Regions from separate parts of the Peribacillus sp. TH16 genome, predicted to be linked through region 3. Evidence: riboswitches for the same ligand, from Rfam matches in the RefSeq annotation. Region 3 holds a riboswitch; each other region holds the start of a gene.

Evidence for each region. A riboswitch is a leader RNA that binds a small molecule or an ion and turns the genes downstream of it on or off. The one in region 3 is predicted to bind S-adenosylmethionine.
Region 1: another riboswitch for S-adenosylmethionine. It lies ahead of JFV29_RS10775 (sugar ABC transporter substrate-binding protein); the one in region 3 lies ahead of JFV29_RS05880 (Fur-regulated basic protein FbpA).
Region 2: another riboswitch for S-adenosylmethionine. It lies ahead of JFV29_RS15895 (YezD family protein); the one in region 3 lies ahead of JFV29_RS05880 (Fur-regulated basic protein FbpA).

Annotation. Positions count from the first base shown of each region.
Region 1 is NZ_JAEKEM010000002.1:2,236,713-2,246,794, reverse strand. Features, by position in the region: gene JFV29_RS10785 (hypothetical protein) at 1-2, shown strand, start outside; gene JFV29_RS10780 (GTPase domain-containing protein) at 561-3,302, shown strand; SAM riboswitch class I at 3,399-3,504, shown strand; gene JFV29_RS10775 (sugar ABC transporter substrate-binding protein) at 3,621-4,736, shown strand; gene JFV29_RS10770 (sugar ABC transporter ATP-binding protein) at 4,802-6,304, shown strand; gene JFV29_RS10765 (ABC transporter permease) at 6,306-7,313, shown strand; gene JFV29_RS10760 (hydrolase) at 7,600-7,956, opposite strand; gene JFV29_RS10755 (hypothetical protein) at 8,150-8,878, shown strand; gene JFV29_RS10750 (S1C family serine protease) at 9,112-10,082, shown strand, end outside.
Region 2 is NZ_JAEKEM010000009.1:388,971-399,052, forward strand. Features, by position in the region: gene cobA (uroporphyrinogen-III C-methyltransferase) at 1-161, opposite strand, end outside; gene JFV29_RS15870 (DUF3906 family protein) at 180-395, opposite strand; gene JFV29_RS15875 (nitrite/sulfite reductase) at 417-2,042, opposite strand; gene cysC (adenylyl-sulfate kinase) at 2,060-2,659, opposite strand; gene sat (sulfate adenylyltransferase) at 2,701-3,849, opposite strand; gene JFV29_RS15890 (phosphoadenylyl-sulfate reductase) at 3,878-4,555, opposite strand; gene JFV29_RS15895 (YezD family protein) at 4,770-4,913, opposite strand; SAM riboswitch class I at 5,092-5,200, opposite strand; gene ssuE (NADPH-dependent FMN reductase) at 5,532-6,068, opposite strand; gene JFV29_RS15905 (TetR/AcrR family transcriptional regulator) at 6,491-7,078, opposite strand; gene JFV29_RS15910 (SDR family NAD(P)-dependent oxidoreductase) at 7,252-7,998, opposite strand; gene JFV29_RS15915 (IS1182 family transposase) at 8,363-9,721, shown strand; gene pdxT (pyridoxal 5'-phosphate synthase glutaminase subunit PdxT) at 9,866-10,082, opposite strand, start outside.
Region 3 is NZ_JAEKEM010000002.1:1,217,737-1,227,818, forward strand. Features, by position in the region: gene JFV29_RS05840 (Bax inhibitor-1/YccA family protein) at 1-11, shown strand, start outside; gene JFV29_RS05845 (acyl-CoA thioesterase) at 40-582, opposite strand; gene JFV29_RS05850 (M15 family metallopeptidase) at 710-1,258, opposite strand; gene JFV29_RS05855 (DinB family protein) at 1,333-1,815, opposite strand; gene JFV29_RS05860 (ABC transporter ATP-binding protein) at 2,029-3,843, shown strand; gene JFV29_RS05865 (DUF459 domain-containing protein) at 3,936-4,628, opposite strand; gene JFV29_RS05870 (GNAT family N-acetyltransferase) at 4,862-5,368, shown strand; gene JFV29_RS05875 (aspartyl-phosphate phosphatase Spo0E family protein) at 5,458-5,649, opposite strand; gene JFV29_RS05880 (Fur-regulated basic protein FbpA) at 5,924-6,139, opposite strand; SAM riboswitch class I at 6,286-6,390, opposite strand; TPP riboswitch at 6,549-6,652, shown strand; TPP riboswitch at 6,732-6,821, shown strand; gene tenA (thiaminase II) at 6,940-7,629, shown strand; gene thiW (energy coupling factor transporter S component ThiW) at 7,645-8,166, shown strand; gene thiD (bifunctional hydroxymethylpyrimidine kinase/phosphomethylpyrimidine kinase) at 8,135-8,941, shown strand; gene thiM (hydroxyethylthiazole kinase) at 8,938-9,753, shown strand; gene thiE (thiamine phosphate synthase) at 9,734-10,082, shown strand, end outside.

The sequences.
Region 1 (10,082 bases), 1.0 Mb from region 3:
AATCCCAATTTGTCAAAGGACAATTACTGTTCGGTGCTTATCAGAGAGCAGTTACCTTTCATGAATAAAGGTACTGCTTTTTTTATATGAACTTTCAAATAGAAATTTATTATTATTAGGGAGAAGATTGTACTTTCGCTTTTAGGAAGTATTCAAGTGAAAATTATTTTTGTTTTCACCACTTATAGGTAGTTTACGGGCGGGATTTCTGGTAATTTAATGGTATAAGAATTGTTCCCTCCTACCTTTTCGGATATTGGTAAAACTAAATAAAACATATTTTTACAAAAGTAGAAATCACTTCTCAAGTCTTATATTAAATTCATTACAATTCTATTTGTTTCTGTTTTAAAATTGTAAGAGTCATGAAATGTTGTTACCATATTGTTTTGTTAAAATAATATTTTAAAGGTTTATAAATAATTTTCTTAACTAAAGGAACCTATAAATCTCTTTTCATAGACAAAGTCTTGAGAAAAGTTATTATTCGATTTTCATAAAGACTCCATATCGATGATTATCCTTTAATTGAAAATATGAAATATATCGGGGGAATAAAGATGGACGAACGACTGATTGGAAAAAAATACTATGAAACAATGATTGAGGATACACGCAAGCACCCAATTCAAACATTAGGTGAAATGTTTCTCGTGGAACAAAAAAAGGAAAGAGCGGATTTAACTGCAGTTCGGTTTGCTCAAGGAGAAGTATACTTCCAGCATCATGACTATGAAGCAGCCATTTTTAAGTGGGAAAACATAGAAGGTGAACTTGGTTCATGGGCGAAAAAGAATATTGCTGATGCTTATTTTGAACTAGAGATGTATTCGACCGCTGAGGATATATATAAATCCGTCAGTACGGATGAAGCGGTATTGAAAACGGAAGTCCTTCTACAGCTGTTCTCTCTTTACATAGTAGAATCAAGAAATGATTTGGCATCTAAAGTTGTTAAGGAAGCAGTCGATTTTCAACCTGATTACCCGAATGTCACCGCAATTGCACGCTCCTTTTTTGAAGAACAAAAGGATTGGAACAGTGCTGTAGTTTTAGCCGCGAATGAAAGTATCCGTACGGAATCAATGATTTGGTTTGATGTGCTGAAAACGTATATCCAGCAAGGTGTTGCTCAATCGATGGCTCCGGATTATTTCTCAAATGTTCTCGAGGCGTTATACAACCTTGATCAGGATCGCTTTGAAAAAATGACGGTTGCACTTTGGAAAAATTATAAATATACAGATTCCTACTTTGAATGGCTTAGAGTCATTAATAATTTGATAGATGGCATCGAATTACATCCAGGTGATGTATGGGATGAGCTTTCTGTCTATTACCGGGATGCTTATGCCGGTTTGCTTGAAGGAACACACTTAATCAAAGATTTGAGTCCTGTTGTGCCGAGATTGTTGGAAAATTGGTTAAAAATCGCGGATGGAGAGCTTTCGTTATTTGCAGCGGCGTCCGTTCTGTCATGGAATGAAATTTTCCCTGATACAATTAATGCACTGGTTGTTCAGGATGCAGAAAGTCTGTTAGCAAAATCGCCTAAATTGGGAGGCGGATTGGAAGCGGGCGAAAAACTGTTCAATTCCATTATTCAGTGGGCTGAAGAGAATAACTTAACAGTTGGCAATAAGCTGAAATGGATGGTAGACGGACTTAAGGATACCGAAAATTTCAATCTTCTTCTTGTCGGAAGCACAGGCAATGGCAAAACATCCTTTATTCAGTCACTTGCTGGAGAGAGTATTGCTGCCGAGGACCATTCGTCCCTTGTCAGTGTCAAAGATGGAGATAATCTGGAAATCTATGAAATTACAGATACAGATCACAAAGTCGTTGGTGAGTTAACTGAATTGGATGAAACACGCCGTCAGCGCGGAACCATTGTCGACGTGACCCTTATTAGTGACTACCTAAGAAATAATCGCCTGCGTTTACTTGATACACCAGGGTTCAATGGGGAAAAAAGTGTAGACTCTGATTTCCAAGGGTATTTACAGGGCAGCGATGGATTGATGTTTGTTCTCGATGCACGAGCGCCTTTCACCGGTAGTGAACGAGATTTGTTATTGGAAATTCAAATGATGGCACCGAAACTTCCGATTCATTTCTTACTAAATAAGATGGATACGATTTACAGTGACCAAGTGGCAGTCCGGATGGAAGATGAAACATGGGATAAAGTGAATGCGTATTTCCCGAACGCAAAAGTATTTGCGTTCTCCAAACTTTATGACAGCAAACAGCAGTTACAGGACCTTTCATCCTTCCTTGATTCGAATTATCAAGCTGATAATTGGAAGGAAAGAAGATCTGAGAAGATTCTTGCATTCATTCGCAAAACGTTATCTTACCTGCTAGAAAAACGGGCAGCTAATGAGCGGAAATGCGAGCACTCCATTTCTTGGAATGAGCAGATGGAAGTCAAATTGAATGGAGCCGTCAATCAACTGGCAGATTTGGAAAAAGAAAAAAGTGAAAATATCATAAGGTCGTATCGTTCAATTAAAGAAGAAGTGAAAAAACAGCTTTCTTCAAGAATCCCTGAATTACTAAGAGAATGTTCTAAATCATTAACGGAAAGTAGCGATTTCAGCCAAGTTCATATACAGTTGAACGATGAAATGAATGAGCAGATTCAGGCATATATTTCAGACAAGATTATGCCGCAATATTACCGTTCTCTTCAAGACTGGATTGCTACATCTCAGTTGGAATTTACACAAATTCAACAGTTTATGGATGAGATGAGCACAGGGTTCAATGAATTGTACAAAGAAGAGCGAATTACACTTGCGGGAGACTTTAGAGTTTTGGATGATTGGCGCCGTGATGCGGATCGGATGACAAGCAGTATCCGCATTGAAGACGTTAATATTTTACTACGCCGGACCCCATCGCAATTGCTGCTTAAAGGGGCAGGGAAGCTGTTTGGAGCGATTCCGCAAAATAAAGCTAATATGTACAACCGGTATAAGAAGTACCTAGAAAGTGAAGACTACCAGGATGTTGCAGAGATGATCAGTGACCGTTTCCTTACACAATTCGGATTGTTTGAAAAATCTTTGGATAGAGATATCTCACTTTTCTATCGCGGTTCATTTGCCTTACTTCAAAAAACGATAGAACAAACACAGACTGAAATCAAAGATCATCAGGCAGCACTGGAGCATATGAGAGAAAATCCGGAAGTATACCGTGACCCGATTACTCTATTTGAAGTGAAACTACGTCAGTTAGAAAGACTTGAAAAGATCGAGAAAAAGCGTCTGGCTAAGCTACAAAGAAAATAAGTGTAATAAGAAACATTTTAAATATTCAAAAATCTATTGACTTTACGACTATATCCCTATAAAGTGGTAATTACGAAAAACGTAACACATTATATTCTCTTATCAAGAGTGGCGGAGGGACTGGCCCTAAGATGCCCAGCAACCGTTCCATTAGGAATTGGTGCTAAATCCTGCAAAACAGAAATGTTTTGACAGATAAGAGAGGGACAAGTCTGCAAATCAGCTGATTAAACCTCTCTATTCTAGAGAGGTTTTTATTTTGGGATTTACACCAACCTAATTGATAAGATTAATGAGTGAAAAGTAGGGGGAACTAAAATGAGGAAGTCAATTTTTAAAAGGGTTTTCGTTTCGGTCATAGCTTCGGCTTTGCTTTTAACGGGCTGCTCTTCAGGACAAAGTTCAACAGAATCAAAGAAGGATGAAAAAGTATCTTTTAAAAATGTCCCAGAACGATTTGCAAAAGGGGAAGGTGCCAAAATCAAAGTCATTCGTAAAATTGGCGGAGATGATCATACGGCTCAATATTTAGCTGGAGCGAAGGAAGAAGGAGAAGCATTAGGTTTTCAAGTGGATACGTATACAGCAAATGGCGATACGGCTAAATTCCATGATGCAATCGCCCAGGCTTTACAAGAAGATTATGACGGCTATATTATCTCCCATGGTGATGATGCAGCAACAGTGAATGACGTTCAAAAGTTGGTTGATGCAGGAAAGAGCGTTGTTACATTCGACTCTATTAGCGACTTATCTAAAATTGACGGTGTGACCTTAACTTCACAGGATGATGAAGCATTGGCAACACTGGCTTTTGATAAATTGATAGAAGAACAAAAAGGTGAAGCAGCGATCGCATACCTTTGGGTAGATGGTTTCCCGCCAATGGTGAGAAGAAATGCGGTGTATCAGGAAAAATTAAAAGAAAATCCTGGGATTAAAGAAGTCGAAAGATTCGGAGTAGCATCTGCAGATACTTCGGTTCAGACACAAAATGCGGTAGCCGCAATGTTGAATAAATATCCCAAAGGCAAACTAGATGCGATTTTCGCAACATGGGATGCATTCGCAATTGGAGCGGCTCGTGCGATTAAAGAAGCTGGCCGCGATGAAGTGAAGATATACGGAATCGACGTATCTAATGCTGATCTTCAAGAGATTCAAGCGAAAGGCAGCTCTTGGTCTTACACGGCAGCTGTCGATCCGAAATTGATTGGTGCAGTGAATATGAGGATTTTGGCAAAAAAATTAGCGGGTGAAGAAACACCGCAAACATATGACTTAGAAGCTTCACTTATTTCACAAGAGCAGATTCAAGCTTCAAAAGAAGCGGTCAACATGGCCAACTTGTCCGGTATTGTCGAAGGATGGGGAGTATCAACGGAATTTGAAGAAGAATGGATGAAAGTATTGAAAGATCATTATAAAAAGTAAAAAACAGAGTCATTAGACACTCTCTTTCTAGTGAAGAGAGTGTCTGTTTAATAGGGGGAATGGGCATGAGCACACAACTAGAAATGAAAAAGATATCGATTGAATTTCCGGGAGTAAAGGCGCTTAGTGAAGTTGATTTTTCAGTACAATCAGGGACAGCCCATGCAGTGGTCGGCGCAAACGGAGCAGGGAAATCTACGCTAATGAAGGTCTTATCGGGCGCTCATGCCCATTATACAGGTGAAATTTTTCTGGATGGAAAGAAGCAGGATATCCGTTCACCGAAGGCTGCACAGGAACAAGGTATTCAAATTGTTTATCAGGAAGTAGATACGGCACTCATTCCTTATTTAACTGTTGGGGAAAATGTAATGTTGAATGATACGGTGCAAAACATGGGCAAAAAACAGATGGTCCATTGGAAAGAGTTGCATAGAAAAGCCACTTATATCCTGGCAGAGATGAAAATTGGTGTCTCTTCGAAAAAGCTGGTGAGAGATCTTACCTTGGCTGAAAAACAGATGGTTCTGATTGCAAGAGCAGTCTCGACGGAATGCAAATTCCTGATCCTCGACGAACCAACTGCTCCGTTAAGTTATACGGAGACGTCAGAACTATTTCGAATTGTAAATGAATTAAAGCAAAGAGGCGTTGGCATCATTTTTATTTCCCATCGTCTTCCAGAGATTTTTGAAATTTGTGAAGAAATTACGATTATGAGGAATGGGAAAAGTGTTGCATGTCGAGAAGTAGCGGATATTACCCAAAACGAAGTGGTCGAGGGAATGCTTGGGAAAACAATGGATGAACAGTTCCCTGTTGTAAATGCTGCGATTGGTGAAGTTGTTCTGGAAGTGAAGGGACTGTCAGATGCCGAAAAAGTTAAAAATGTTAGCCTTCATCTAAAAGCAGGAGAGATTGTTGGTTTGGCAGGATTGGTTGGAGCAGGGAAAACAGAGCTGTGTAAAACCCTATTCGGTCATACTGCTATCACAACAGGGGAAGTCGTGATGAATGGTAGAAAGCTTTCATTGAAAACACCGCACCATGCAGTAAAAAGTGGTCTGGCACTTGTACCGGAAGAACGCAGGAAAGAAGGCATTCTTGTTCAGGAATCAGTTGCAACGAACTTGACTGCAGCAAGTGTCGGAAAATTCAGCAAGATATTCAGCTTTGTAGATCGTAAGGCGGAAAAGAAAAAAGCGAAGGAACTTATTACGAGTCTTGGTATTAAAACCCCTTCAGAGGAAGCTAAGGTTGAAAACTTGTCAGGTGGTAATCAACAAAAGGTCGCTATCGGAAAGTGGCTGATTGCTGATGCAGATGTATACATATTTGATGAACCTACAAAAGGCGTCGATGTAGGGGCCAAGAAGGACATATTCGAATTGATTGCCCAACTTGCCAGAAATGGGAAGGCAATTATATATGCATCATCTGAGTTGTCTGAAATCATCGGTATTACTAATCGAACTTATGTGTTATATGGTGGAAAGACAGTCATCGAATTAGAGACAAGCAAAACCAATGAAGAAGAACTACTATTCTACTCAACAGGAGGCAAATAGGATGAGCACACCGATTCCTGTTCTCACACAGACAACAAAAGCGAAGAAAAAAGTAGACTTATTCGACTTTTTCTATAAATACGGCACAATCTTGACGATTATCATTTTGGTTGGGATATTTGCCGTTTCAAATCCATCTTTCATTCAAGCTAATAATCTAATTAACATTCTGCGTTCTATTTCAATCGTGACCATTATTGCGATTGGAATTACGATATCCTTAACTGTGGATGGTTTTGACCTATCCGTTGGTTCTGTAGCATCATTGGCTAATGCGATCGTCATTTCGATGTTTGTTTGGTTTTCGCAGGATACCCTGATTGCCATATTAGCTGCAATCGGTGCGTCGCTTGTAGTAGGAGCATTAAATTCATTCATGATTGTAAAATTGAGAATTCCTGACATGCTTATGACATTAGCGACCATGTTCATCATCCAAGGGATTGCTCTTACCTATACAAAAGGAGCAACGGTTTCACAAAATATGGTCATGCCTGATGGAACGTTCGCTGAAGGACTGATCAGCCCATTTTTCGCTAAGATTGGACAGGTCCCTTGGATTATTCTGATCATGGCAGTCATTGTGATAGCTACCCATATCTTTTTGACTTATACCAAGCACGGTCGTTATATGTACATTATTGGGGGAAATAAGGAAGCTGCCAGACTTTCTGGAATTTCGGTAAATAAATACAAAGTACTGGCCTATCTCCTTTCGGCTCTCTTTGCCGCAATCGGGGGAATTGTCCTTGCTTCCCGTGTCATGACATCCGAAATCAATTCCGGGTCTCCTTACTTAATGGATGCTGTTGCAGCAGCATTTATTGGTTCATCCGTTCTAGGAGCAGGGAAACCGAATGCCTTCGGAACCTTCATCGGTGCAGTCCTGATTGGAATCCTTCAAAACGGACTGATTATGATGTCTGTCCCATACTACGCGATGGACATCGTTAAAGGAACCGTACTTGCCCTAGCGCTAGCGGTTACCTATTATAAGCAAAAACACTAGACTTATGTGTGAATGACACCTTACTTTTCATCGTAAAGTAATCCGCAAAACGTTAAATATACCAGAATCGTTACCTATTGAATGCAACAGTTCTGGTATATTTTTATTTTGGATTATGCATTTTCAAAACTAATCCCATCATAATTTTCTTCCTGAAAAACTCCAAACACTCTGATCGTCTGATGTACCCAATATGTTAAATCACTTTCTTTCGAAGATGCTTTTTTCATCCTCGTTCTTTTAAAAAATAGAAACTTGTTATTTCAGGTTCTGTTTAAGCATTCTCCTATTTAAAGTTTTGGATTTCCTCGTTGCCTTTGAATTTGTTATCTGCCAATATGCCGATTTCTTCAATATGGTTTCGGGCTGTTTCATCGCCTAATTTATAAATGATGGCGTACAGCTTTTTCATAGCTTCATCGTATTTATCATTTGCCCGGTCATGATGATAGAGAAGATAAGGTACATGAGAACGAGCGTATGACTCCAAGTCATCTGTTCGATGTTCCTCTAGGCATTGCTTTAATTCTGCTAGTTCTTCATCTGTAGCGTGTATAGTAAAGCTTGGATTTTCCTCAAGTTTTTTTCCTAGTACATCGCCGCTGACCAAATCCACATGATAGGTCTGTTTTTCCTGCATCATTTTTTCATCACCCTTTCAAGCGTTTATCTATGATGTACCACTATTTGTAAAAATATAATCATAAAAGTGAACATTCTCCATAATAAATCGATAGAGATAAAGATGTCAGATATTTCTTGTGAAATCGGGTAAGATAGATTTATAGAATAATATGGAAGTGTATGTGTATTCAGTAAAAGTGAGGAGTGACTTTTTGAAGAGATTACTCATATTTATTTTAATGATGGCATTAATTGTTTCAGGCTGTACAACCAGGAGTTACGATTCCAACATGGAGCTAGGAAAAAGTCAGGTGGAAGAGGGAAATTATTTAGAGGCCCATGAGGCATTTGAATTAGCGTATAAAGAAAACCAAACAGGGGAGACGAAAGAGTTAATGGAACTTTGCGTCCTTTTGGCAGATGGAATGAAGAAATACGAGGAACAAGATTTTGAGGCGGCTCAAGTGTTTTTTGAAGAAGCTGCTGCATATAAGGCAAATTATGAGAAAGGTAAACTCATGGTACAAAAGGCAATTGGAATGTCCTCAGAAGTTGGAGAAGCCAGTGCAGAGCCAGTTGAAGACACTGAGGCAGAGCAATCGAGGGGTGAGTCTGAAGACCCAGTTATCGAGTCAGAAGAAGAGGATGAGCCAGTGGAGGCCCCCGCCACATCGAAGCTAGCTGATAAAGGAAATCACGAGAGTAACAAGGATTCAGATAAGACATTGACGAAAGCTCAGGCGGAAAATCTGGTGAAAGACTACGCTGACATGGAAAACTATCCTCAGCTTCAAATCCAATATGATCGTGAAGATGAAAAGGGAGATTACATATTCCAAGTGTTTGAAATGGTCAATGACAGTAAGGGAAGTGGGCATAAGGCTACTTGGGGTTGGTATGGCGTGAATAAGAAGACAAAAGAAGTCTATGAGCTTATGTAAGAAATAGTATGGATGAAAAAGGTGCCTTGTTATTTGAGGCATCTTTTTTCGTAATGGGGGGTAAGAAATCTCAGAGCTATTAACCAGTCAATATTGTTCTTTTTTCGGTCAAATCTACATTAATTTTATCTTTTTTGTAAAAAGTTTGCCGTATTCTTTATTTCTTAAGAATTTTTTAATAATTACTGTTTATGATGGAGCCAAGTAAAGGACTTTCATAGGAGGGATAAAGGATGGAGAATTATAATGGGGATGAGCAAGTTCGGGTGAAAGCTGAACCGAAAAAGGGAAAGTCGCTTTGGTTAACTAGTCTTGTTTCTGGAACTGTTGCTTCTATAGTTACATCTTCTGTGTTTGTATTTGGCGGAGATTTTATAGATGCAGAGAAAAATACAGTGACCGAATCATCACAAACTGCAGGGGCAGAACAAACCGAGAGCGTGGAAAAGAATAAGAGTATAAATACAGAAAAGTTATCGACAAGCACAGATTCAAATGAAAGAGCAGATATGGTTGAATCAGCTTCAAAATCGATTGTAGGTGTCGTAAATTTACAAGAGATGCAAAATCAGAACCCATTCCAGCAGCAAAGCACGGAGAGCGAAACTGTTGAGAGCGGCACGGGGTCAGGAGTTATTTATAAAAAAGATAATGGTAAGGCCTATATCATCACGAATAATCATGTTATTGAAGGAGCTAAGGAAGTAGAAATTTCATTGTATGATGGACAAAAGGCAACTGCAACAGTTGTTGGTGCAGATGCTTTAACAGACCTAGCGGTTTTGACGATTGATGCCTCGGTAGCACCAGAGGGAATTAATTTTGGGGATTCAGATAGAATGCGTCCAGGTGAAGAAGTTTTGGCCATTGGTAACCCTCTCGGACTTGATTTCTCACGTTCGGTTACGCAAGGAATTGTAAGTGCAACTGGGCGTTCTATATCAGTCGATACATCTGACGGAGAGTGGGAACTTGATGTCCTTCAAACAGATGCGGCAATTAATCCTGGCAACAGTGGAGGTGCATTAATCAATACTGCTGGTGAAGTAATAGGCATAAACAGTTTGAAAATTTCTGAAAGCGGTGTGGAAGGCTTAGGTTTCGCTATACCAAGTAATGACGTAATACCGATTGTAACGGAACTGATAGAAAATGGAAAAATCACGCGGCCATATTTAGGGGTCAGCTTGGCGAACACAGAAGA
Region 2 (10,082 bases), on a different contig from region 3:
CAATTAATCAATTCGACTCCTTCTTTTGCATAATTCAACAGTTCTTTATTGACAAGACGGTCATATAAAATGACATCGGCTTCTTGAATGCACTTTAATCCTTTTATTGTAATTAAATCTGGATCTCCAGGACCGGCTCCTACTAGATATACTTTCCCCATTATGCAACCTGCCTTCCCTTAGAGAATTGTTTCGAATTCCGATAATACGTAACCTGTTCCATTATTAATTTTTCTTTTTTCGTATAATGATATATCATCCACTTCAGGCATTTTCAAAAAACGCTTTTCCAGCTCGATATCAACGAGCTGGAAGGCCTTTTCATCCGAATCTGCGGCGATGATGACATGAATTAGTTCTTCTTTAATAGTGACTTCAAAACGGTATAGATTCATATTCTTCTTACCTTCCGCTATTTAAACAGCAACCTCTGTTAAAATATTATCAAGTTTACTTTGTAATTCTGATTTTCCTACTCGCTCTACAAAATCCAAGAAAGTTTCAGACAATAGCTTTGTTTCTTTGAAAAACAGGATAAGCTCTTTTAATACGTCATAAAGCTTTTCAGCTTCCACTTTCCCTTTTAATTTTTCATTGAACTTCCCACCAGCATTAAGTGTTCCGCCTACGTATATTTCAAAAGCCTCGACCATTTTTTTGTCTTGGTTTTTCATTTTGATACCTTGCAACCCGATTTCAGCAATAGCTCGTTGACCACAGTTATTAGGGCAACCCACCATATGCATTCTTACCGGTACATCTAAATCAATTTCTTTATCCAGTTTTTCAGCAATAGTTTTCATCCGGTTTTTTGTTTCAACAAGTGCCAGGTTGCAATACTCAATGCCTGTGCAAGAAACGGAATATCCAATGAATTTTTTTGGTTGATATGGAAATCTTTCAAAAATTGATTCTTGTTTTAATTCTTCAAGTTTTGCATCCGGAACATTAGGAATAATTAGATTTTGCGAATTACAGTTGCGGATTTCACCATTTCCGTATTTTTTAGAAAGTTCAGCAAACTCAATAACTTCGTCTGGAGTTAAACGGCCAACTGGGATATTGACTCCAACATAGTTAAGTCCTTCTTGTTTTTGTTTATGGATACCATAGAAATAGCCAGCATTCCATTCCTTCAATGCACTTTCTCCCTTTTCTGGAAGTGGACCGGTGTATTCAAGCAATTTTTCCTTAAATTGCTCTGGACCCCAATCAGCAACAAGGAATTTCAAACGAGAGCGATGACGCTTTTCACGGTAACCGAAGTCACGGAAAATCGTTGTGATGGCGGCTGCCACTTCCACTGTTTTCTCCGGTAAAATGAATAAATCAAGTTCTTCTGCTAGCATAGGAACGGAGGATAATCCACCCCCTACTTTAACGTGAAAACCAACTTCTGTCTTTCCATCAATAACCTTCGTAGCTGGATTAAATGAAACGCAGTTAATTTCAGCATTGGCAGCATTATGAACATTAGCACTGACTGACATTTTATATTTCCTTGGAAGGTTTGAAAAATCTTCGTTAAGTCGGAAATACTCAAATACATTATAAAGGACGTCACGTGTATCAAAAAGTTCGTCAGGATCGATTCCAGCTAATGCATTTCCGATTATATTCCGTGTAATATCACCACATGCACCAGCAGTAGTCATCCCAACCTGTTCTAGACGGTTCAAAATATCAGGGACTTGTTCAATAGTCAACCAGTGAAACTGAATAGCTTGGCGAGTTGTGATGTCATAAACATCTCTACCGTAATCTTTCGCAATATTAGCAAGTGTGATTTGTTGGTCATAAGTAAGGATACCACCAGGAATAACGACACGCATCATCCAATAGCCCGCTTCTTTTGGTCGTTGCAAGTATAGACCTGCCCACTTGAACATATCCCACTTTTCTTTAGGAATGGATTCAAATCCATTTGCTGCATAATGAGGAATATCGTCAAAGATCTTCAAACCATCTTTTTCTAATTTCCAGACTTCAGTTTTGTTTTTAGCAATTACCGGATTTTCAGACCAAAACTTCTCATATACCACTACTTTTTCCTCCTCGATTAAATCGCTCTCTTAGTTGTCAAATAGTTGATTACCTGTTCGACGCACTCTTCAACACTATATTGGTTGGATTCTAAAACGATTTCCGGCTGTTCAGGTTCTTCATATGGAGAGTCAATCCCAGTAAAGTCTTTAATGATTCCCTTACGTGCCTTATCGTAAAGACCTTTTGGATCACGCACTTCACATTCTTCAATCGGACATTTTATGTAGACCTCAATAAACTCGCCTTCTTCAAGCAAATCGCGTACAATTTGACGGTCTGCTCGAAAAGGGGAAATAAATGCCGTTAATACGAACTGCCCGCTATCCACAAAAAGCTTGGAAACTTCACCGATCCGCCTAATATTCTCAGTCCGATCCTCTTCAGAAAAACCCAAATCTTTATTTAAGCCATGACGAATATTATCTCCATCCAAGACATAACTTCGAATATTTCGGTTATACAACTCTTTAGCGACTGCATTTGCAATCGTTGATTTTCCGGAGCCTGAGAGTCCTGTGAACCATAGAACTGTACTCTCATGTCCGTTTTGCTTACGACGGAGTTCCTTAGTCAAAGACGCTTCATGCCAAGTTACATTCGTGCTATTACTCATTATTATCCCCCTCTTACTACTTACATATATTTGAAACTAGTTTAGTTAAATACTTCATTCTTTTTCAGGCCTTCGATTAACACTTCGATGACTTCTTTACGACTGAAGGTAGCTGGTGGAATTTCACCATTACGCAACATTTCCCTAACCTTCGTTCCGGATAAGATAACATGATCTTCTTTACCATGCGGACATGTTTTAGCAGAAGCCATATTTCCACATGTTTTACAATAAAAGCTATGTTCAAAGAATAATAGCGTGATTCCTAACTCGTCAGGTTTGAAATTACCAAAGATTTTTTGTGCATCATAAGTGCCGTAATAATCGCCCACACCGGCATGGTCACGGCCAACAATAAAGTGGGTGCATCCGTAATTTTTACGAACCATGGCATGGAAAATGGCTTCTCTTGGCCCTGCATAACGCATGGCAGCAGGGAAAACTGCTAGGGAGACACGATCCTTAGGATAATATTTCTCTAGTAGTACTTTATAACTCTCCATCCGTACATCAGCTGGTATGTCATCTGATTTAGTAGCACCTACTAGCGGATTTAAAAATAAACCGTCTACAATCTCCAATGCAGTTTTTTGAATGTATTCATGTGCACGGTGAACAGGATTTCTTGTTTGGAATCCAACAACTGTTTTCCAGCCTTTTTCAGCAAAAGTTTTTCTTGTGTCAACAGGATCCAAATAATGATCTTGGAATAGTGGACGTTCGATTCGTTTAACTAATTTAATATCCCCGCCGACATATAATTCACCACGGTTATACAAATTTTTCACACCAGGATGTTTCTCATCATCCGTTTGATAAACTAATGTGGCTTCCAATTGTTTATCAGGTCTGAAGATATCAGAAACAATGAGAACTCCGTATGTTTCTCCTTCATGATTCAACTTTACTTCTTCTCCTAGAGTAAGAGCTTTTGCTACTTCATCAGTAATCGGCAAAGTAATCGGGATGCTCCAAACATGGCCGCTGCTAAGCCTCATATCCTTAACCACTGCTTGATAGTCATCTTTTGTAAAGAATCCTTTAATAGGACTATAGGCCCCAGTACCTATTAATTCCAGGTCACTTAAAGCAATCTCATCAATTTCGATTGAGTTGTTTATTTTAGTAATATCATAGTCTGGTTCCCAACGATTGATCAACGTTCCTCCGTGCGGTAAGCTAACTGTCATACTAATTTCCCCCTAAATTTTCTATTTATTAAGATAAATGTAATCCGCATTCTGTTTTTTGCGCGCCCTGCCAACGTCCTGAGCGTAAATCATCGGCATTGATAGCAGGTGCCGTACATGTTTTACAGCCAATACTAGGATATCCATTATCGTGAAGAACATTATATGGAAGTCCATTTTTATGGGCATAGCGCCATACATCTTTCCATGTCCAATGAATAAGCGGGCATATTTTAATTGATTTAAACTTATTATCTTGATTAATATATTCCGTTAATGCTCTTGTTTCGGATTGCTCCCTGCGTAGTCCCGAGAGCCAAGCAGTTGCCGTTGAAAGTACCTCAGTAAGCGGCGCGATCTTACGTATGCTGCAACATTTATTTGAATCACGGAGCCATAACTCATCTCCATATTCAGTTGCTTGTTCCTCGAGCGTCAATGCCGGCTTTTTCATTTCAATTGAAAGCTGCGGATAGCGCTTTTTAACTTGTTCAATTAATTTGTAAGTCTCTTCAAAATGAACATCCGTATCCAGAAAAACAATTTTGGCTGAAGGATTGACCTTTGCCAATAAATCCGTAAGTACTATTCCTTCAATGCCGAAACTACATGCATAAATGAGTTTGTTACCATATTGGGAATTTGCCCACTCAAGAACTTCTAAAGCACCTTTTGTCTCACTGTCCTCAGGAAATGCAGGCAAAATCTCTGTGTCGAAATTTTCATAGTTTACTAATGCAGACAATCTTAAAGCCCCCTCTAAAAACTTGCTAAATGTTTCACAGAATAGAGTAACTTGCGATTAATACTCGCTGTTGTTTTTTAACGCTTAAAAGACCCTAGAAAAAAGAGACGAATTTAACTAATACTCTCTTTTATATCAGTTAAATCCACCTCTAGTTTTCTAGTCAGCAGATACCTTATTTAATTCTCAGCTTTTCATTTCTTTCCATTTGAATAATTTTACCATCCTGGACGATAAGTGTTATGGATCCATATTTCATCGACTTAAGCATTTCTTGTAGGCGTTCAAATATTTCCTCCAGCTGATTCTCTTTTTCCAAGCCAGTTCCTCCTTTAAGAAAATCCGAGACTAGCTTATCGTATAGCTGACCCGTTTATAAAATGCATTTTCTTAAATTTATATATTCCAAAACATCTTACAATGCTATGGTTTGCAAACGAATTTTACAGAAATAAAAACCCTTCCATGATGGAAAGATTTTCAAGGTAATATTTTTTACCTTATCTTCCAAAATGATCAACATTTTGTTGGATGTAGCACCTTGCATCCATCATGCAGGTTGCTGGACTTCAAAGGGCCAATTCCCTCCGTCGCTCTGGATAAGTTTTATTATTTTAAATATTAACATATATTTATTCCTTGTCAATGGAGTTTTCTTATAAAATAACTTGGATTAATAAAATGGGTGAACTGTTATTATTATACACACTTTTCCTTGAACGGATATTGTATAAGTTAAATATGAAAATAGACTCATTTTCAAGAGAAACTCTTAAAAAAATGAGTCTATTTCATTACTTACCTCTTTTTACAATTGTTTAAGGCCTAATTGTTAAGGTTAATTAGTTTTAATGATTGTACATAAATAATCTTTAATCTCATGAAAATAAAAATAGTTCAAAACCTTAAGCCTTTACTTTTAGTCTATTAACAGCATTTAATTATTTCTTAATTGAATCGCTTCAACAAATTCTTGCACCTGACTTTGCACACGATCAACTAATTCGCCATCTTTAATTGGGCTTTCTGGATTCTGCTTATCTATTTCCTTATCTACAAAATATAAGCCCTGCAACGGCTCACCTTTTAAAATTGAAATTAAAGGTTTAAGTGCGTAATCAATCGCCAATAAATGCCTGTTACTTCCACCAATCATAATTGGCAGAACAGGCTTATTTTTAAATGCACCCTCAGGTAGCAAATCAATCAAAGCTTTTAACACGCCTGTGTAAGATGCCTTATATACTGGTGAACCAATAATGATACCTCTAGCTTCCTGAATTTTTTCTGAAAGCTTTATTATATCTTCACTATTATACCGGCCTTGGAATAGATCATCTGCGGAAAAATCCGTTATAGAGTAATAAGCAGTGGTAAACCCCACTTGTTCAACTAGTGATCGTACATGTTTTAAAGAGATGTCAGTTCTTGATGGACTCGCTGGACTGCCTGATAAAATTACGATTTCGCTCATATAAATTCCCTCCTATTATTTTCTTATCTGCGATAAGACTTGCTGATTCAATAAAAATCACTCAATCACTAATAAATCGGATAAGAACCCTGCCTAGGTAAAGTCATGTATCATATAATCATCGTAATATTCAGAAAAATAAAAGTCAAGTGTTTAACTCGGGATTAATATGAATAACCTATTCAGAAACTTTCATCAGTTATCCCCCTCTATTTTTCCTGAAATTTAAATCTGTTTCTTCCTTGACCTTTTAATTTTTGCATCTCCATAATAACAGGTATAGTTCCATTCTTCGGATTACACTAGTTTGCACAATGTATCGTCAAGTCTAGAGGTACAAGCTTGAATAACTAATACTAATAGTAGATAAAGCAACGGTCATATTTGCGGCTTGTTGACTCATACGCCTTATGACCGTTTATTTATGTATTATTGCTTTTTCCATGAATCCCATATACTAAAAGCTGAGCAATACTCTTTATTCGTTCCTCAGTAAAATACGGTTCCGTTTTCTGTTGATGAATCTCATAATGGGTCGATAAAGCTAATGTAAAAGAAATAATTCCTACATTAAATAAGATAATATCGGAAATATAGTGAATCTCTCCAGTATCAATTCTCTTCTGAAGTTCAATAAGCTTAGCATTTGGCTTGAAGATTTGCTCAACATATTGTTTAGAAATTTCTTGATCGTATTGAGTTTCTCGAAATAATATCGAATACTGTTCTTTATTTTCAAGAATTTTTTTTATCAATGTGATAACGTGATTCTCTACAAGCTCATCCGTAGAAAGGTGGCTAGTCTCAACTTCCGCATCTTCTTTTTCACTAGGAGTAATCGTAGCCAAAAGCAAATCTTTTTTGCTGTCAAAGTATTTGTAAATCGTAGCTTCGGAAACATTACAGGCAGAAGCGATTTCATTCGTTCTGGTCATGTCAAAACCTTTACTGGCAAAAAGAGTCCGGGCTACATTAATGATCCGTTCTTTTGTTTGCTGCCCTTTTTTCAAAAATATCAACCTTCTTTTAAAAAAGATAAGACCGGCTTGTCCGATCTATTTTCCATAATAGCCTGATGATACCAATCGGTCAATATAACCTTTGGTCTATGAGACTTGCATTAGTCATATAAGACATAAAAAGAAAACATCGTCGGATTAGGACGCTGTTTTCTTTTTCAAAATTATTTAAAAGATGCATAGCCATCATCAACCATAACAATACTGCCATTAATCGCATCAGCTTCATCTAATGATAGTAGATAAACAGCATTCGCAATTGCTTCCGGCATAATTAATTTGCCGCGCATTTGGCTTGCATTCAATTTATCGATGATTCCCATATCTTTATATCCTTGGATAATTGGAGTATCCACACCGCCTGGTGCGATACCTACTACTCGTATTCCATAAGCACCCAATTCCAAAGCCGCTGTTTGTGTCATCATTCTTACAGCGCCTTTAGAAGCCTGGTATGCGAAAGTCCCATGTGAAGCTAAATAGCCAAACACCGAAGCAGTATTTATAATAACTCCCTTACTTCCTAGTTCCTTCATTTTACGTCCGGCTGCCATGATGCCAAAAGCCACACCGTGTTGGTTTACTCCGATCGTTTTAAAGTACCCTTCCATATTTTGTTCAAGAATCATGCCACCCGCACCTATGCCAGCGTTATTGAACATTATATCAATTCTTCCATAAACATCTACAGCGATATTGACCAATGCTTCCACATCTTCTTGCTTTGAAACATCAGTTTTAACAAAAATAGCTTCTCCGCCTTCTGCCTTAATCAGTTCAACAGTTTCTTCTGCCATGGCCTCGTTAAAATCCGCAACAACGACTTTGTCCCCTTTTTTTGCAAATTTTAGACATGTTGCACGGCCTATTCCACTTGCTCCACCTGTAATAACTGCCACTCTTGCTGTCATATAAATTCGAAATGATGTTTTTTTAAAGTTCCCTTTATATCTTATTGCATACAAAAAGCTGCCCTATTAAAATAGGACAGCTCAGACTGTAGACAAACTCGATGAAAATCGAGTTTGTCTACAGTTTTTGAGGGGTGTAAAAATTCGAACGTTGATTTCCACTCCAGGCACTCGCTTTCCGCGGGCGGTCAGGGAGCCTCCTCGGCGCCTTTGCGCCTGTGGGGTCACCCTTGGACACGCTTTTCCCGCAGGAGTCTCGCACCTTCCGTTCCAATCAACTTTGTTTTAACAATTAGAAATAAACACTTTTTCCTACAGTCTTTTTTGTTTTAATATAGGAGTATTAAAACTTGAGGTGATGACGATGCTTTCGAAACATAATTCTATTCAGCGAGATCAACTTGAAATGATTACTTTGGATCAACTGGTGCCAGCGAACCATTTGGTTCGTAAAATTGAGGGGGCCATTGACTTCACTTTCATTTATGACTTGGTGAAAGAGATGTATTCAGAGATAGGCCGCCCAAGTATTGATCCAGTTATTTTAGTTAAATTGACATTCATTCAATATACCTTCGGTATTCGTTCGATGCGTAAAACGATTGAAGAAGTTGAAACGAATATGGCTTACCGTTGGTTTTTAGGTTACGGTTTCCATGATAAAGTACCTCACTTCTCAACGTTCGGGAAAAATTATGAGCGTCGCTTTAAAGATACAGACCTGTTTGAACAGATTTTTTATCGTATCTTAATGACAGCCTCAGAAAGAAAGTTAATTAGTGCAGAGCACGTATTCGTTGATTCAACACATGTGAAAGCCAGTGCGAATAAGCGGAAATTCGAAAAGAAAATCGTTCGTAAGGAAACACGAGCATATCAAGGACGCCTTCAAGAAGAAATAAATCAAGATCGTGAAAACAAGGGAAAGAAGCCTTTTCCACCGGATAAATTTGATAAAGAAGAAACCAAAGAAATTAAAGAAAGTTCAACTGACCCTGAGAGTGGCTACTATGTAAAAGATGAACGAACAAAACAGTTTGCCTATTCATTTCATGCGGCTGCAGACCGCAACGGTTTTGTGCTGGGGACGATTGTAACACCAGGAAATACGCATGATAGTCATATCTTAGAGCCTCTTGTTGAACAAGTGATTGAGAAAGTTGGAAAACCTGAAGCTGTTGCCGCAGATGCAGCTTACAAAACACCAGCCATTACAAGCTACCTTTTTGGGAAAGAAATCACACCAGCTTTACCCTATACACGTCCACGAACAAAAGAAGGGTTCTTTCGCAAGCATGACTATGTTTACGATGAACATTTTAATTGTTATCTCTGCCCATCGGGCGAGATTTTAAAGTACTCAACAACTAATAAAGAGGGCTATCGCGAGTACAAATCACCCAAACACACTTGTGCGACATGCTCATTTTTATCACAGTGTACAGTAAGCAAAGACCATCAAAAAGTGGTGACACGCCATATCTGGCAAAATTATATGGAAGAAGCAGATCATCTGCGTCACCACAAGGATGTAAAACCTATATATGCGAAACGCAAAGAAACAATAGAGCGTGTATTCGCAGATGCAAAAGAAAAGCATGGTATGCGTTGGACTACTTTAAGGGGACTTAAAAAATTGTCGATGCAGGCGATGCTTACATTCGCTGCCATGAATTTAAAGAAGATTGCCAATTGGACATGGCAAGGTCCAATAATGGCTTAATAAAGTGGGCTCGTAGAGGCCCAATCTCTTAATCTTGATCAAAATTCAAAGGGAATTTCAAAAGGGGTCCAGAATTAAAACATTCTGTACCCCTTTTGTCTACAAACTGAGCTGCCCTATTAAAATAGGACAGCTCATTAATATTTAGCACATTTTTACTTCAACTTTACTGATAGTTTCTTTCACCATTTCGATGAAGAGTTGTATAAAACGATTATCCCCTGTTAATTCTGGATGAAAAGCACTAACCAGGACATGTTCTTGTCTCGCAGCAACAACATGATCTTCATAAAGAGCTAATACCTCTACGTCTTCACCAATTTCTTCAGCGAATGGTGCCCGGATGAAGACAGTTGTAAAT
Region 3 (10,082 bases):
GCGAAGATTAAAAAAACGGGCATTATCTGCCCGGTTTTTTTATTTATATAGTCCAGACTCTGATTTTTCAGTCCACGGCTGTTTTACACCAAAGGTACTGGCAATGAACTGAGTATCTTCTCTTCTTTTTTTCCTTACTTGGGCCCGCTGTTTCGCTGATTCGTTTAAATTCATCTCCATTTCAGTCTCTGGAACCAAACGCGGAACCGGTATTGGTTTTCCATCTTCATTGATGGCAACAAAGGTCAAAAAGGAAATAACACATAAGTTCCGGTCTCCCGTAACTAAATCTTCCGCAATAACTTTTACAATGATTTCCATAGATGTTCTGCCCGTATAAGTTACGAAGCTTTCTAGACATACTGCATTTCCTTCGTGAATAGGGTGCAGAAAATCGACAGAATCAGTTGATGCCGTAACGACATTACTTCTCGCATGACGCATCGCAGATATAGCTGCAACATCATCAATGTAAGCCATCAATTTGCCTCCAAACATCGTACCAATATTATTTGTATCCGGCGGGAGAACAAGGCTCGTTTTTATGACCAAAGAGTCCCGGCAATGTTTTATTTCTTCCATGGTGACTGCACTCCTTTATGTCTAATTTCTCACTAGTTAACTTTATCGAATTCTTCACTGTAAAGCAACACACATGCTTATTTTCCTGCTTTTAGTTGGAATTATTCGACAAAAAATATTTCTACGTTTATTCACTTTTACTGTTCTGTAGGCTCTTTACCTGTTGTAGCTCTCGTAAGCTCAAGCCAAAGGTCATTTGTAGATGAGGATAATCTTTAAAACCTGACCAATCTCCTCCCCATTCAAATCCTAAATCTTTCGCGATAGAGACGACTTCCATCCAATCCGATTCCCCATTATCGTTGCCGTCATATTCCATATTCCAAATAGCCTCCCCTTGTTTGTTAAGGAGTGCAAAATCTATCGCCAATCCAAAATTATGAAGCGACTCCCCTCCTTTTGCATTAGTTACAATGCTTCCAGACTTTAAACGTCCTTTTTCATAGAGGTCATTTTGCTCTTCTAAAGTACGGAATCCAGCCGTTATGATTACCACGATACCTTTTTCATTAGCCTGTTGAATGAGCTTTTCTTTTTTTTCAGCGACTATCGGATGCAACTCGTCAGTCAGTTTAATTTTATCTAGATCGGGGGGGAGCAAATGCTTAAGCATGAACCCTAGCAGTAACCCGAAAAAGCCTATTATCAGACATGCCTTTACCCAGTTAACCTTCACTGAACAATCCTTCCTTTACGAATAACTGTCTGAATGAGAAAAACTCAACCAAAAGCGGATGAGTTTTTCTTCTATTATAACTTTGACTTCAATTCTTCTATTTGCAGTAAATGTCGTTTTTCATGCAAACCCACAAACGGAATCCATTGCTTCAAGCTTAATTCTTTAAACAATGGATGAGGGAATGACTTTTGTTCAAGATCTTTTTCATTTGCGCTGTCAACAACTTGTATAAATGCCTGGCGGGATTCGGACAATTTATTCTTAACCTCGTCCAAAGTTTGAAATGCTTCTGATGGAATGACAAATGGCGGCGCCGAGACCTTCACTTCACGATTTAGAGTATACTCTATCGGTTTATCTTCTGCAGGGATACTCTCATCGCTTTTTAACTTGTCGGCAATACTCTTTGTTATCACTCGCTCCATTAAATATAAATGATTCAATACCTGGATAATGCTCCAGCGGCCTTCTTCTGGATGGGCATTCAGCTGTTCATCCGATAAATTGTTAACCGCTTCTAATAGTTCTTCCCTAATTTTTTTGTTATCTTCCATTTTAGCATCTCCTCCCGAAAGCTTAGTTAAACTCCATCAATTATTCCATGTTCTGTATAAAGGTGTAAAATAAAAACACTTTTAGATAGGAAGAAAACCGATTTAAAGTTGTCTATTTTTAGAAAAGCTCTATGATAGTCATAAAGGTACTATTCACCTAATACAAATGACTTTCAAAATTCATCAAAGATAGTCAAAATAGGAGTGATCGTTATGAGCGGAGGACATATCCCATTCAGCCACAAAGGACGTAGCGTCATTAATGCAAAGCCTTCCAAAGGAAGCATTTGGACGATGCTCAGGCAAATGTTTAATCGTGTCCCATCTAAATGGAAATTTTCTTCCTTGATATTATGTATAATGTTGTTCATTTCTTTACTTGAGTTCTCCATCCCACAGTTGACTCAGTATACGATTGATGAAATCATTCCCGAAAAAAAATATGACTCCTTGATTTGGGTAGGCACAGGAATTCTTGGAGCTGCTATTTTATTAGCTTTACTAAACTACTTTAACAGCTATATCGTTTCCAAAGTCGGTCAAAAAGCGATTATGGATTTACGAAATAGCATGTATGAACATATTCAAAGGCTGGATATGAAATTCTTTGATAAAAACCGAACGGGTGACTTAATGTCACGGCTGACTAATGATGTCAATTTACTACAACAACTCATCTCTTCAAGCATGCTGCAAGTCGTAACAGACATGGTAACTTTTGTTGCAGTCGCTGTCTATATGCTTTTCATTAATTGGAAACTGACCATTGTCCTTCTTTTTACATTCCCGTTCATGTTCTATATCACAAGGGTATTTGGAAAACGTATTCGAATGTCGTTTAGGTCTGTTCAAAGTTCTGCAGGAGATGTCAGCAACCAGTTACAGGATTCTATCTCAGGAATGCGACTCATTCAATCTTTTACCAATGAAGAATTTGAATCGAAACGTTTCGCAGAACGTAATCATGAAAACATGGTAGCTAACATTAAATCGGTTCGCTTGCGATCCATGTTTGGTCCGGTTATCGATTTATTGAACAATATTGGTCTTGTTGCTGTTATTGTATTTGGGGCTTGGCAAGTGATGGAAGGTGCATTTACAGTGGGATTAATAGTAGCTTTCCTCGCCTATTTGAGATTACTGCAGAGTCCTGTTCGCAATTTCAGCCGAGTAATCAGCATTGTCCAGCAGTCAGCTGCAGCTTTTGAGCGTATTACAGAAATTATGGAAACACAACCTGAAATCAGAGACAAAGGAAATGCAATTGAGCTTCCTTCAATAAAAAAACAAATTGAATTTCAATCAGTTGATTTTGCTTATGATGAAAGTGTTCCGGTTCTTAGCAAACTAAACTTAACGATGAAAGCTGGTCAAATAACAGCTCTCGTCGGCTCTTCTGGTGCAGGGAAATCGACAATTACAAACCTTTTAATCCGATTTTATGATCCACAACAAGGAACAATCAAAATGGACGGTCTTGATATCCGTGATGTGTCGCTGAAATCTATACGTAGCCAAATGGGGATTGTTTCTCAGGATATCATTTTATTCAATGGTTCAATCCGCGATAACATCGTTTATGGAAAACTTGATGCAACAGACGATGAAATCACTGAATCGGCTAAAGCAGCCAATGCTCATGACTTTATCAGGGCCTTTCCGAATGGTTACGATTCTCAAATTGGAGAGCGAGGCGTCAAACTTTCAGGAGGACAAAAGCAGCGAATCGCCATTGCTAGGGCACTTTTGAAGAATCCACAAATCATCATTCTCGATGAAGCGACAGCAGCATTAGATACGGAATCCGAGCATTTAATCCAGGAAGCATTGTCACGTTTATTAGTAAATCGGACTTCAATTGTCATTGCACATAGATTATCAACCGTTCAAAATGCTGACCAAATAATCGTTCTTGAAAAAGGCAGTGTCCATGAAAAAGGAACGCATGAACAGTTATTGACAAGTAACGGCAGATATAGGCAGCTTCATGACTTGCAATTCCCTCAATTAAAGGCGGCTATTACATAACAACTGCACAACCGCCTTCAATGAAACAGGTCCGATTTATATATAATAAGCCATGTGTACAGAAGTATTACTTCTGTGCACTTTTATTGAATTTATTTGAAATCATAGCTCTCTAAAATACGATTGGTAATGAGCTGATACCCTTTTTCATTTGGATGAATTTTATCACTGAAATACTCTTTTTTCTTTTTATTTTCAAATAAATCATTAGTAGGGATAAATATCATTCTTTTATCCCCTTCTACTACCTCGTTTACTGATTGGTTATAATCATGAACGTGCTTTTCAAGTCGTTGATCATCTTTTTTTGGATTATACAGCCCAACTACAAGTATATCCGCTTTTTTGTTTTTCTTTAATAGTGTAGAAAGAATCTTATTTAGATGGTCGATATACTCTCGTTTACCATCATTTATTTTTTGATCACTTATTTTTTTCAAGTTACCTCCATTACTGTTAATCAAGTCGTTTGTTCCAATATAAACAATAAACGTGTCGGCTTTGTCCAATTTCGTGTTAATTTGATTATCTTCAAGCTGATCAATGACACCATCTGTTTCCTGGCCTTTAATACCGTAATTCCAAAAACGGACTTTTTTTTCAGAATCAGGGTTATTCAATTCATCCTCCAGACCTTCTACATAACCTTCCCCATCCTTATCACCTTTTCCATAGGTTAACGAATCTCCAAAAGCCATCACATCTTCCGACTCTGAAGCCTGAAACTTATATGCAGCAAAACAAATAACTAGTACAATTACAAATAAACCTACTATTTTTTTCATTTGTTTCTCCTTATGTAATGTATTTACTATGAAGTATTTTATCTTGTAATTACCCCAAAAATGAACATACTTAACATGCAAAAAATGAATTGTCAGATAAACTGTAAAAAGTGTATGATACAATAAAAGCATTCAATGGAACGGGTTTTCGTCAACCTCCTTTTATTCATAAATAGGGTGGGAATCCCATGTTTCTGGAGATTGTATACATAATAAGGATAGGAGTTAAAATGATGGATCAGTATATAGATTTTAGGGATGCAGAACTAACAGATTTACCAAGAGTAGTCGAAATATATAATTCGACTATTGCTTCAAGGATGGTCACTGCAGATACAGAACCTGTTTCAGTGCAATCGAGGCTTAAATGGTTTGAGGAACATCATTCAGAAAAACGACCGCTTTATATTATTACATTCGAAGGAAAAACTGCTGGATGGATGAGTTTTCAATCTTTCTATGGTAGGCCAGCTTATGATTCCACTGCCGAGATCAGCATATATATTGATGATTATTTCCGGGGAAAAGGAATTGGACAAATTTCGATTCAAAAGGCAATTGAAGTGAGTCCAAAATTAGGAGTTAAGACACTACTTGGTTTTATATTTGCTCACAATGCACCGAGCATAAGACTGTTTTCTAAATTTGGTTTTGAAGAATGGGCGCATTTACCTCAAGTTGCCGAGCTAGATGGTATTGAACGGGATTTAGTAATCCTTGGTAAGCGTGTTAATATTTGAATTTCATTACTTAAAAGCTATTGCCTTCATTCAGCAGTAGCCTTTTTTAGTTTAAATGAAGGAATCTATTTTAAAGTCACTGACGAAATTTAAAAATCACTATAAAATTTTTTAAGTAAAAAATATTCTGATTTTCTTTTATTTGTTATAGCATTTAACAGCGAATCCAATTCTTGACTTGCTTGAACAGTTAGAAGGCTTGTAAAACCATAATCAGCTGCCAATTTAATCATTTCCCGTCTCTTTTCTTCTATTCTTTCTACGGTTATCTTTGGGGGCATCTATAGTCACTTCCTATTTATTCAATTTTCTTACACCTTTTATGATAAAGAAATAAGTAGTTAAAATCAACCATATATGGAAATTAAAATGTGTTATTCCACAAAATAAATGTGACAAAAAGCCTATTCCATTCTCTGTTTGTGTCTTTTTTGTGACATTTTATATTCTAGACAAATATAAAAAAGCATTCACTCATGTACACTGCGAATGCTTTAATAATATTCATCAAATTAAATAATATTTTAAGATAGTAAAGTATTTTAAGAACTCTTACTATGTCATCCACTCTGAAGGAGACTCGATATTAGGTCTATTTATAACAATCTTATATTCATCTTCAAGCACTTTTAAAGGAACATCATAAAGATGTCTTTCATCAGAGGTTTTATAAACTCCATTCGCTAATAACTCTTCAATCAGCAATGCCTTCCTCTGTTCAATTCTCTTAAATAATTCTGCCATGTAAATGGCTCCTTTCCTTGTCTTCATCAGCCCGCCTTCATATGAGCTAAATTGTAGTAACAGGTATCATTTTCACCAAATTATATCTTTTCTATTATGTCACTAAACGTTATTTCACAAAAATAAAAGCCTCTTCTAATTCAAGAAGAGGCTTACAGTAGTCCGTTCGGCTCTTCTTATCTTCCAAGCGTATGCTTGTTGGATGTAGCACAGTTCCCAAAATGGGTCTGCTGCCGAGGTTTCTTTGGGCCAAGTCCCTCCACCTCTCTGGATAAGAATTCAATATATAAATGATGTAGACATGATTTTATCCCAATATTCTTCAAAAGTCAATCACATGGTTCTCCCTTTTTTTGATAGGTATTCTCTATAGACCCCATTCAAATTGGGTTGCAATTTCCTGGCTTTCTGATATGATGTCAGTAATTACATACATTCACACCACTAGGGGAGTCTTTTTAAGACTGAGATGGAATTTGTTCCGGACCCTTTGAACCTGAACCGGATCATACCGGCGGAGGGAAGTGGATGATATCGTCTTTAAACACATGACTTTATCCATCTGCCCCGCTCCGTATTTCAGGAGCGGTTTTTTTTTTCAGATGGAAAAGGTGAATAATTAGACTGCTAGGGGAGCACTTTTGCTGAGAATCAAACCCTTTGCACCTGATCTGGTCATACCAGCGGAGGGAAGCAGGCTGTAAGAAGGAATTTGCTTCTTCCTCGGTAACAGCCGCTTTCTTTCAGAGAGCGGTTTTTTTGTTGATCAGATAGTGTATGCACTATTTACAATTTTAGTAAATTTTAAATTTCAAGGAGGATGTACCATGGAGAATACAAAATTAGAAACCTTCAGTGATAGACTTCATGAACGGGCAAAAGGAATCTGGAAAAGGAACCATACACATCCCTTTGTTCAGGCGATTGGAGATGGGACGCTTTCAGAAAAGAAATTTGCCTATTACCTAAAGCAGGACTATATCTATCTTATGGATTATTCCAAACTCTTTGCGTTAGGAGTCATCAAAGCTCATAATCTCGAAACCATGGCTAAGTTTGCAAGTATTTTGAATGAAACCCTTCAAGTAGAAATGGATATCCATCGACATTATGCTTTGGAGTTCGGAATCAGCTCAATCGAATTGGAAAATACAGAACCTACTCCAACCACTCTAGCTTATACGGGTTACATGCTAAATGCAGCCCAAAATGGGACTTTGGCCGACCTGATAGCCTGCCTCCTTCCATGCGCCTGGGATTATTATGAGATCGGTTTGCTATTAAAAGAACAAAATGGTGAAGCATTAGAAAACAATCGCTATGCTGATTGGATTAAATCATATTCGTCTCCTGAATTCGGTGAAGCACACAAATGGCTGATTGCTTTGTTGGAAGAGTTAACAGAAGGCATGCCTGAAAAGGAACTTCTTAGATTAGAGAAGCATTTTTTGGTGACTTCCCGTTATGAATATTTATTCTGGGATATGGTTCAAAATGAGCAGGATTGGCCACTGTAGGATGTTGGCATGATGATGAATCCAATCAAGAAAATGACGTTGACTGCCATGATCACGGCCATTACTACCATAACTAGTTCATTCATTTTCATCCCGGCCGGATTTGCAAAAATCTTTCCGATTCAGCATCTGGCAAATGTCATGACAGCCGTTTTATTGGGACCGGCTTATGCGGTAACACAAGCTTTTTTAGTTTCCATCATTAGAAACATGTCTGGTACAGGTTCAATTTTCGCCTTTCCGGGCAGCATGATCGGTGCACTATTGGCTGCCGTCCTTTATCGAAAAACACAAAGCTTGAAATTCGCTTGTTTAGGGGAAGTGATAGGGACCGGCATTCTTGGATCCCTAGCTTGTTATCCCCTTGCTGTCCTCCTATTGGGAGAAAAAGCAGCTATTTTTGGTTTTTTACCAGCTTTTATGCTTAGTTCATTCGCAGGTGCCATTTTAGCTTTCATTTTACTGAAAATACTTTTAAAAAATAATTATATGAAGGGGTTTTTTTATGAAAACAGCGTTAACCATCGCAGGCTCTGACTCAGGGGGCGGTGCTGGAATACAAGCTGATTTAAAAACATTTTCTGCACATGGGGTTTTTGGAATGTCTGTCATTACAGCTGTAACGGCACAAAATACAATGGAGGTACGTTCAGTACAAGCTATAGATACAGGTATCATAACGGATCAAATTGCAGCTATTTTTGAAGATATACACGTCGATGCAGTAAAAATAGGTATGCTTGGATCAAAAGAAATAGTTGAAACAGTCGCCGCGTCTCTAAATACCTTCTTACCCGCAATCGTTATCCTTGATCCTGTCATGATTTCCAAAAGCGGCCATCATTTGCTCGATGAAAAAGCTGTCTCTGCTTTAAAAACAGAATTACTGCCGCTTGCAACACTTGTAACACCGAATGTTCCCGAAGCCGAAGTCCTTTCTGGCTTGTCGATTCGAACGAAGCAAGATTTTTACGAGGCTTGTATATCAATTAAAGAACTTGGGGCAAAAGCGGTTTTACTTAAAGGAGGCCATTCAGCAGGGAATCCAAATGATCTTTTTTATGACGGAACTGACTTTTTCTGGATTAAAGGAGAACGCATTCATACAAAAAACACCCATGGGACAGGCTGTACTCTGTCATCCGCCATTACATCCAATCTGGCAAACGGACTACCTTTAAGACAATCCATTGAACAAGCCAAGACATATATTTCTGAAGCCATACGAAATAGCTTTTCACTCGGTAAGGGGCACGGACCCGTCCATCATTTTTATTCATTTTCAAAAGAAGAAAGGAGTGATTTAATATGAATGTTTCCGTTTCAGACTTATTCTTTCAGGTCAGAGAAAGTAAACCGCTCGTTCACCAAATCACTAACTTTGTTACGGTCAATGACTGTGCCAATGCCACTCTTGCCATCGGTGGTTCACCTGTTATGACATCTAGCCCAAGAGAAGTCGAAGAGATGGTCAAATTGGCTGATGCTCTGGTCCTGAACTTCGGTACGATTGATGATAAAGCCTTGGAAGCAATGGAGATTGCCGGTAAGACAGCGAATTCCCTTAATATCCCAGTTATTTTGGACCCAGTGGGAGTTGGTGCAACTTCCTACCGTACAGAACAAGTGGCAGAGCTCCTGAAGAAAGTTACCTTCCAAATCATCCGCGGAAATGCGAGTGAAATCCATCGGTTAATGGGTGGGGATATCGTTACACGTGGAGTGGATTCAGGTGAACTTGCGATTAGCAATGCAGAACTGGCAGCACGTGCGGCTAATAAATTGCATTGTGTCGTCGTAGTGAGTGGCGCCAAAGATGCTGTTAGCGATGGTAAAAATACGTCCATTATCGATAATGGTAATCCTCTATTAACGAGTGTTACAGGTACTGGCTGTATGGCTACTGCTCTTATCGGAACTTTTTCCGGAGTCACAGACAATTTCTATGCTGCGGCAGTTGCCGGGATCTCAACAATGAGCATTTCCGGGGAACTTGCTGCTGCAAAACTTCAAAAAGATGAAGGAACTGGAACGTTTCGTGTGCGATTAATCGATGCGATATCAAGAATAGATAAGGAAATTTGGATAAATGAGGTGAAATTATATGAAGAAGTCTCAAATTGATTTAAGCCTATATTTAGTGACAGAAGAGTCCATAGCAATAGAAGATTTGACCAAAATCATAGCAGAGGCGGTTTCTGGAGGAGTCTCGATCGTACAACTTAGAGAGAAAAACAATTCCTCCCTCTCCTTTTATAAAAAAGCTTCTGCATTAAAACAGTTACTACACGAACTTTCTATTCCGCTGATCATTAATGACCGGGTAGATATAGCACTTGCTGTTGGAGCAGACGGAGTTCATATCGGACAGGATGACCTTCCACTTTCAGTCATCAAACAATTAGTGCCTGACAATATGATTATCGGTGTATCAGTCTCAACTCTAGAAGAAG